Microbulbifer sp. GL-2: one gene and its partner. The protein of the gene in region 1 interacts with the protein of each later gene in a pairwise test. Links are inferred from orthologs where the notes say so. Each region holds a gene or a part of one and is shown in the gene's direction. Other genes may lie near its edges.

The links.
Region 2: the proteins of tusA (region 1) and GL2_RS01855 interact in binary tests that used the Escherichia coli proteins (3 or more experiments, as listed by UniProt). The link is inferred for Microbulbifer sp. GL-2 from one-to-one orthologs.

Annotation. Positions count from the first base shown.
Region 1 is NZ_AP019807.1:3,197,309-3,201,443, forward strand. What follows is about bases 884-3,589. They hold tusA (sulfurtransferase TusA), read left to right. Parts: upstream 884-1,974; coding sequence 1,975-2,205; downstream 2,206-3,589. Other genes in these bases: GL2_RS13940 (YheU family protein), read left to right, coding at 884-968; GL2_RS13945 (alpha/beta family hydrolase), read left to right, coding at 961-1,599; GL2_RS13950 (antibiotic biosynthesis monooxygenase), read right to left, coding at 1,574-1,861; GL2_RS13960 (hypothetical protein), read right to left, coding at 2,316-3,002; GL2_RS13965 (elongation factor P hydroxylase), read left to right, coding at 3,295-3,589. In the rest of the region: GL2_RS13935 (class I SAM-dependent methyltransferase), read left to right, coding at 1-663; more of GL2_RS13940, read left to right, coding at 744-883; more of GL2_RS13965, read left to right, coding at 3,590-3,879; GL2_RS13970 (5'-3' exonuclease H3TH domain-containing protein), read left to right, coding at 3,876-4,135. UniProt on the Escherichia coli protein: Sulfur carrier protein involved in sulfur trafficking in the cell. Part of a sulfur-relay system required for 2-thiolation during synthesis of 2-thiouridine of the modified wobble base 5-methylaminomethyl-2-thiouridine (mnm(5)s(2)U) in tRNA.
Region 2 is NZ_AP019807.1:405,514-409,031, reverse strand. Bases 715-3,518 are described here. They hold GL2_RS01855 (IscS subfamily cysteine desulfurase), read left to right. Parts: upstream 715-1,411; coding sequence 1,412-2,626; downstream 2,627-3,518. Other genes in these bases: iscA (iron-sulfur cluster assembly protein IscA), read left to right, coding at 3,118-3,441; iscU (Fe-S cluster assembly scaffold IscU), read left to right, coding at 2,654-3,076; iscR (Fe-S cluster assembly transcriptional regulator IscR), read left to right, coding at 872-1,348; trmJ (tRNA (cytosine(32)/uridine(32)-2'-O)-methyltransferase TrmJ), read left to right, coding at 715-766. In the rest of the region: more of trmJ, read left to right, coding at 1-714. UniProt on the Escherichia coli protein: Master enzyme that delivers sulfur to a number of partners involved in Fe-S cluster assembly, tRNA modification or cofactor biosynthesis. Catalyzes the removal of elemental sulfur from cysteine to produce alanine.

The DNA of each region.
Region 1 (4,135 bases):
GAAACCCTTGCTTTTATCGGGATTAAGCCAGATATGACTGTGGTGGAAATTACTCCCGGAGGTGGCTGGTATACGGAGATTCTCGGGCCTTATCTGAGCGAGAAAGGCAAGCTCTACGCAGCACACTTTCCTGAAGACAGTGAGTCCGCTTATTACCAGCGTTCCTTGAAAAGTTTTAAGGAAAAGCTGGCGGGTAATGAGAAAGCTTATAAAAACGTAGTTGTTACCGAATTCTCCCCGCAGACCGGTCGTGAGATCGCACCAGCGGGCAGTGCCGACGCTGTAGTAACCTTCCGCAATGTGCATAACTGGATGTACCGGGATTATCAGGATAAGGCATTTGCCAGCTTCTTCTCTGCCCTGAAGCCTGGCGGTATCCTGGGTGTTGTTGAGCATCGTGCAAAGCCAGGTACCAGCATGGAGGACATGATCAAAAGCGGTTATGTCACCCAGGGGTATGTAATTGAAGTAGCCAAGAAGGCGGGCTTTGAGCTGGAAGAAGCCAGCGAAGTGAATGCCAACCCGAAAGATACCGCCAAGCACCCGAAAGGCGTTTGGACCCTGCCGCCCTCCCTGCGACTGGGCGATGAAAATAAAGATAAGTACCTGGCTATTGGCGAAAGTGATCGCATGACCCTGCGTTTCCGCAAGCCCCAGTCCTGATTTTTTAATTTTCCCTTTTTGATGTCGTAAATATTGGGAGCGGTAAACGCCGCTCCCACTTCACTCTACTTGATAGTTGTATGATCATTCCTTTTGAACAGCTGGATTCCAGCACTTTGCAAAACCTGTTGGAAGAGTACGCCACCCGTGAGGGTACCGAGTATGGCGAGTGCGAGGTGGAGCTGAAAGAAAAGGTCGCAAGCCTGCGCCGTCAGTTGCAGTCCAAGGAAATAGTAATCTGGTTTGAGCCGGATGAAGAGAGCGTCAATCTGGTATTGAGCGAGGACCTGTCCACAGATGTCTGAGCAACTGATGGACAGCCCCGGATCACCCCATGCACGTTTCCTGTTTGCCCATGGTGCTGGCGCACCTATGGATAGTGGGTTTATGCAAGCACTGGCCAAGGGACTGTGTGAACAGGGTATAGAAGTGGTGCGCTTCGAATTTCCCTATATGGCCCAGCGTCGCACTGGCGGCAGCAAACGTCCACCAGACAGAATGCCCCAGCTACAGGAGTGTTTCCGCAAGCAGATCGAGCGCTTTTCTGGTGATTTGCCGCTGTTCATTGGTGGTAAGTCCATGGGGGGGCGTGTGGCGAGCCTGCTTGCCGAAGAGTGCTTTGCCGAGGATTTGATCGTGGGGCTTACTTGCCTGGGTTACCCATTCCACCCCCAGGGAAAACCGAACAAGCTGCGTACAGAGCACCTTAAGGATATTTCCTGCCCGGTGCTGATTGTACAAGGAGACAGGGACCCGCTCGGCAATCGTGTAGAAGTAGAAGCTTACGGGTTGGCTGATGCTATTGAGATTGAATGGCTGGAGGATGGTGACCACGACTTTAAGCCCCGTCGCGCAAGTGGTTTTACCCAAGTGGGGCACTGGCAGTCCGCGGTAGAAGTGGTGGCGCGATTTATGCTGCGGTCTCCAAGACTGTAACGCGCTCCTCCTGAACCAACAGGGGGCTCAGCATCGCCATTTGCGCGCGGCGCTCCTCGCTAGTGTACCAATGCTGCCAGTGCAGCTCAGATTGCCACTTTGACAAGGTGAAGCGGCGCAGGGGGTTGCCCTTCTCGATATAGGTCTGCCCTTCGATAAAGCCAACGGTGCGGTAGGCGCAGGTCAGCACCTTGCGCGCCGCCTCCTCGTAGCTACTTTGCATCTCGGCAGCGATCTCCCGCTCAATCAAAACGTAAATCATTGTGTACTCAAACCGCGATAGGGCCTTAGTGGATTTTAGCGCGCCTGCCAGGGAAAGAGGCCGCTGCCAGTTTTCAGGTGACGGAATCCTCTAAATTGCGCACAATTACTCATATGAAGTTTGATCACATCCTCGATGCACGTGGCCTCTTGTGCCCGGAGCCCGTAATGATGCTGCACTCAGCGGTGCGTAATGTCACCGATGGGGAAGTATTGAAAATGCTTGCCACAGACCCCTCTACCCAGAGGGATGTGCCTAAGTTCTGTCAGTTTCTCGGCTATGAGTTGGTCCAGCACGCGGAGGAAAATGACGAATTTGTTTACTGGATCAGGAAAGCGGAATAGTGATTCGCAATTGATTGCTGCCGCCCCAGCCCCGCAACGACCGGGTGGGACGACAACACACTCCTGCTTCAATACTCAACCTCTGCCGACTAACTGGTCGGTCGAATAGGTTATGGCGCCGTTACCAGAGCGGCGATAGCGGCTAATGCCTCCGGATCCTCGGATTTGATTTTGTTGGCGATGTGATGTTGGAAAAAGTAGCGAAAGCCCACACTCTCCTGCGCAGGGTATAGGCAATGGTCACCCGGTAGAACCGGGGTTGTCTCGACAATATCATGGTCGATCAGCATACCGTGGATGATGCCGTCGGCGTGCAGGCGCCAGCTGATGACCTCGATCAGCGTCAGGTTCTCCCGGTCCTCGTCCATAAATACCGCATGGGTGCCAATGGTATCGGGTATTTCCTGCAGTACTTCCTCAGCTTTATTACTTTCATACTCAAAGTACTCCGCCGCAGTCTCCAGCTCGACGACTTTGTGAATGGGGGGGTGGTGAAATATTTCCTCAATGCCGGGATCGTAGTAGCCCTCAAATCGTCCGTCTAAAGGGTCCTTGATGTCTGGACAGGCCACTATGGAGTTTAACCAGGGGACGAGGCCTACAACCTCGCCGTTCGCTTTGAGTCCCCAGCACAGCACTTTCAGGCTGTAGAGATCTGTTCCGCTGGAGTTGTTTGAGTAGAGCATTTCCAAGCCGTCGAGCTCCGGCGAAAGACGGATAAAGCGCCTGTCCGCAGAAGTTTCGATCGGCTCGCCGGTGAAGAGGTCAACCACATTGTTGTTGCTGTGGTCTGTCATGGAACACCTCCTGGCAGGGCCGGTTGTTTACCGTCTCCACTCAGACAAAGGTGCGACTGCCAATGCCCTATTTCTGAAGGAAGACCGGGGCAGGAGGGTATTTGAGTGCTTTATCCCTCCTCGGGGAGTCCGCTGCAAGGGTCGTTGCCCTGGCGGCATCCCTGTCAGTAAAGGTATATGTTGATTTGCGGAAATACAACCAGCCGCGTCAGGCGGCTTTAAGGGGGCGTGGCTTTGATCGGGGCGCCCGCGTTGATATAGTCCCCGCCTTTGCGGTACCGCGGAGAACACCTTGCCCGTTCCTAACCTAGAAATGGCTCCAGTTTCTACAGTCGAGCCCTTGGCAGAGCGTATCGCCAAGGTATTTAATCGCTGTTTTTCCGACCCCGAAGGGCTCAATACCCGACTTTGCGGCGGTTTTCCCGAGCCCTTTTACCGGCCCGCAGGAGGAGCGCAAAGTCACCATTTAGTCGAGTTTACCCGTGACTACCCAGCCAGCGCGCTGCATGAAGTGGCCCACTGGTGCGTGGCGGGAGCGGAGCGTCGTCAGATGCCGGATTACGGCTATTGGTATGCGCCAGATGGGCGCACGGCTGGACAGCAGGCCAGGTTTGAGCTTGTAGAGGTCAAGCCCCAGGCCCTGGAGTGGATATTTGCCCGCGCCTGTGGCCTGAAGTTCCGGGTCAGTACCGATAATTTGGAGAGCGGTCTGGGGGCCAGTGACAACTTCAAAGCCGCGATATGGAAACAAGTGCAAGAGTACTGTGCCAAAGGCCCCAATGCCCGCGCCCATACTTTCGCATTGGACCTGGCGGGGGAGTTTGGTCAGCCGGACCCCCTCAATGCCAAAGCTTACCGATTGGTGGAGTTATCGTGAGCAGCTACCTAATCGACGCCTCCGTCTATATCTTCCGCTATTACTTCGCTCTGCCGCCCAATTGGGAAAGCCGCAGTGGCTATACCACCGAGGCGGTTTACGGCTTTACCAATTTCCTGTTGGATATGCTGGCGCGAAAACCGCACCATATTGCCTGCGCATTCGATGAATCCCTGGGCAGCTGCTTCCGCAATGAACTCTACCCGGACTATAAATGCAGTCGCGCCCTGCCTGATGAGGCTCTGGCCTTCCAGCT
Region 2 (3,518 bases), 2.8 Mb from region 1 along the record:
TCCGCTCAAGGCGCTCGACAATGTGCGCGTAGTCCTGGTTAACAGTGCCCACCCCGGTAATATCGGCGGCGCGGCGCGAGCCCTGAAGAATATGGGCCTGAGCCAGTTGTACCTGGTGGCACCGCGAGAATTCCCCGCAGCCAACGCCGTCTGGCGCGCGGCCGGAGCGGCAGAGCTGCTCGACAGCGCCGTGGTGGTAGACACACTGGAGGAGGCCGTTGCGGACTGTGGACTTGTAGTCGCAACCAGTGCCCGCGAGCGCCGTATACCCTGGCCGCTGCTGACCCCGCGCCAGTGCGGCGAACGCGCAGTGAGCGAGGCGTCCAGCCATCCAGTCGCACTGGTGTTTGGTCGTGAGGACCGCGGCCTGACCAATGAGGAGCTGCAGGCCTGTAATTTCCATGTGCATATTCCGGCGAATCCGGAGTACAGCTCTCTCAATCTGGCCACGGCGGTGCAGGTGTTGGCGTACGAAGTACGCATGGCTGCCCTGGAAGCCGAAAAGGGTGGGGCGTTGAGCTATTCCGACTGGGACCGTCCGCCGGCCAAGGCCAGCGATATGGAGCTTTATTTTGAACACCTGCAGCAATCTCTTGGCGAATTGGGCTTTATCGACCCCGATAACCCCCGCCAGACCATGACCCGCCTGCGCAGACTGTTCAGTCGGGTACGCCCGGATGATATGGAGCTGGGTATCTTGCGCGGTATGTTGACGTCCATCCAGAACCACATCCACCGCACTGGTGGCAAGGGGCGACCAGACTGAGTAAATACCCGAGTTGGGCGGGGGGTTATATACTTGACTGTAGTGCTGGGTTATTCCATACTCGCGCCCCGTTGGAAAAGGGCTGTACATCAGTTGGGAGCTGATATGCGTTTGACTACTAAAGGCCGCTATGCGGTCACCGCCATGCTGGATCTGGCTCTGCATGCAGAGCGTGGACCGATCAGTCTGGCGGATATTTCCAAGCGCCAGGGCATTTCCCTGTCTTATCTGGAACAGTTGTTTTCCCGTCTGCGCCAATCCGGGCTGGTTTCCAGCGTGCGTGGCCCCGGCGGAGGTTACCGCCTTGCCCGTGATGGCGAGGAAATTTTTGTCGCTCAGATTATCGATGCGGTAAATGAGTCAGTGGACGCCACCAGCTGTGGTGGCAATGCGGACTGCGCTAACGGCGAGCAGTGCCTGACTCACTACCTCTGGTCTGATTTGAGCGACCAGATTCACGGCTTCCTGAGTGGTATCAGTCTGGCCAATCTGGTAGCTCGTGCAGAAGTTCAGGAAGTGGCGCGCCGGCAGGATATGCGCGATGCGCCGGAAGAACGCGTCGCTGTACTCGGCGGACTGTAAGTACCGGTCCAGTCTGGACCGGGCGGGACATTTTGAGATTTATTGAGCGGAAACGGTATGACTATGAAGCTTCCCATCTATTTGGATTATTCGGCTACCTGTCCGGTGGACCCGCGCGTCGCCGCAAAAATGGCGGAGCAGCTGACGATGGAAGGCAATTTCGGGAACCCGGCTTCCCGTTCCCACCTGTTTGGCTGGAAAGCTGAGGAGGCGGTGGAAAATGCCCGTCGCCAGGTTGCGGAATTGATCAACGCTGATCCGCGCGAGATTGTCTGGACCAGCGGTGCGACCGAGTCCGATAATCTGGGGATCAAGGGTGCGGCCCACTTCTATCAAGGCCGTGGCAAGCACATCATTACTTCCAAGATTGAGCATAAGGCGGTCCTGGATACCTGTCGCCAACTAGAGCGTGAAGGCTTTGAAGTGACCTACCTGAATCCGCGCGAAGATGGCATTGTCTATCCGGAGCAGGTAGAGGAAGCACTGCGTGAAGACACAATTCTGGTGAGTCTGATGCACGTCAATAACGAGATTGGCGTGATCAACGATATTGCTGCAATCGGTGAGCTTTGCCGCTCACGCAAAGTGATTTTCCATGTGGATGCTGCACAGAGCGCCGGCAAACTGCCGATTGACCTGCAGGAGATGAAGGTGGACCTGATGTCCTTCTCCGCCCACAAAATTTATGGTCCCAAGGGTATCGGTGCCTTGTATGTACGCCGCAAGCCCCGCGTGCGCCTGGAAGCGCAGATTCACGGTGGTGGCCACGAACGCGGTATGCGTTCCGGTACCCTGCCCACCCACCAGATTGTCGGTATGGGTGAAGCTTTCCGCATCGCCAAAGAGGAAATGGTTGAAGAGGGCGAGCGCCTGACGGCTCTGCGCAACCGCTTCTGGGATCAGATCCAGGATATGGAAGAGGTACATATCAACGGTTCTGCGGAGCAGCGTATACCGGGCAACCTAAACGTCAGCTTTGCCTTTGTTGAGGGCGAGAGCCTGATCATGTCCCTGCGCAACCTGGCGATTTCCTCTGGCTCAGCCTGTACATCCGCCAGCCTGGAACCCAGCTACGTACTGCGGGCCCTGGGTGTTAACGATGAACTGGCACACAGCTCCCTGCGCTTCAGCTTCGGTCGCTTTACCAGCGAGCAGGATGTCGATACCGCTGCGACAGAAGTGCGCAAAGCGGTGGAGAAGTTGCGCGAACTGTCGCCCCTTTGGGATATGTACAAAGACGGCGTAGACCTGAACAAGATTGAATGGGCCGCTCACTAAGCGCGCGCAAGAGTTAGGAGAATAGTCATGGCCTATAGCGATAAAGTAATTGATCACTACGAGCACCCCCGCAATGTCGGACGAATGGATGACAAGGCGGATAACGTGGGTACCGGCATGGTGGGCGCACCCGCTTGTGGTGACGTGATGCGCCTGCAAATCCAGGTTAGCGAAGAGGGTGTCATTGAGGACGCCAAATTTAAAACCTACGGTTGCGGCTCCGCGATTGCTTCCAGCTCACTGCTTACCGAGTGGGTGAAAGGCAAGACCATCGACGAAGCCGAGCAGATCAAAAATACTGCCATTGCCGAGGAGCTGGCTTTGCCACCAGTGAAAATTCACTGCTCGGTACTGGCGGAAGATGCGATCAAGGCCGCAGTGCGTGATATTCGTGAAAAGCGCGGCGATTCAGCCGATGCCGGTGAAGCGAAAGAGTCCGCAGCGGGTTAATCCGACCGGGCCGCGTGCCCAACAGCAGTGAAGGTATTGTTTTGGCTATTACCATGACCGAGGCCGCCAAGGCTCATATCAAGAGTCAGCTGGCCAAGCGCGGCACAGGTATCGGCATCCGGGTAGGTATTAAGACCGCCGGGTGTTCGGGCTTGGCCTATGTACTGGAATTCGTCGACTCGGCAGAAGCCGGGGACGTGGTGTTCGAGCAGGACGATGTAAAACTGATTGTCGATCCCAAGAGTTTGGTTTACCTCGACGGTACCCAGTTGGATTTCGTCAAAGAGGGCCTGAACGAGGGCTTTACCTTCTCCAACCCCAATGTCAAAAATGAGTGTGGCTGCGGCGAGAGTTTCCACGTCTGATCGGGGCTCGTTACAGCGAGGCCGGGTGCGCTGCGCATACCGGCCTTTTTATTGGCCCGGTAATGACTGCCGGGCGG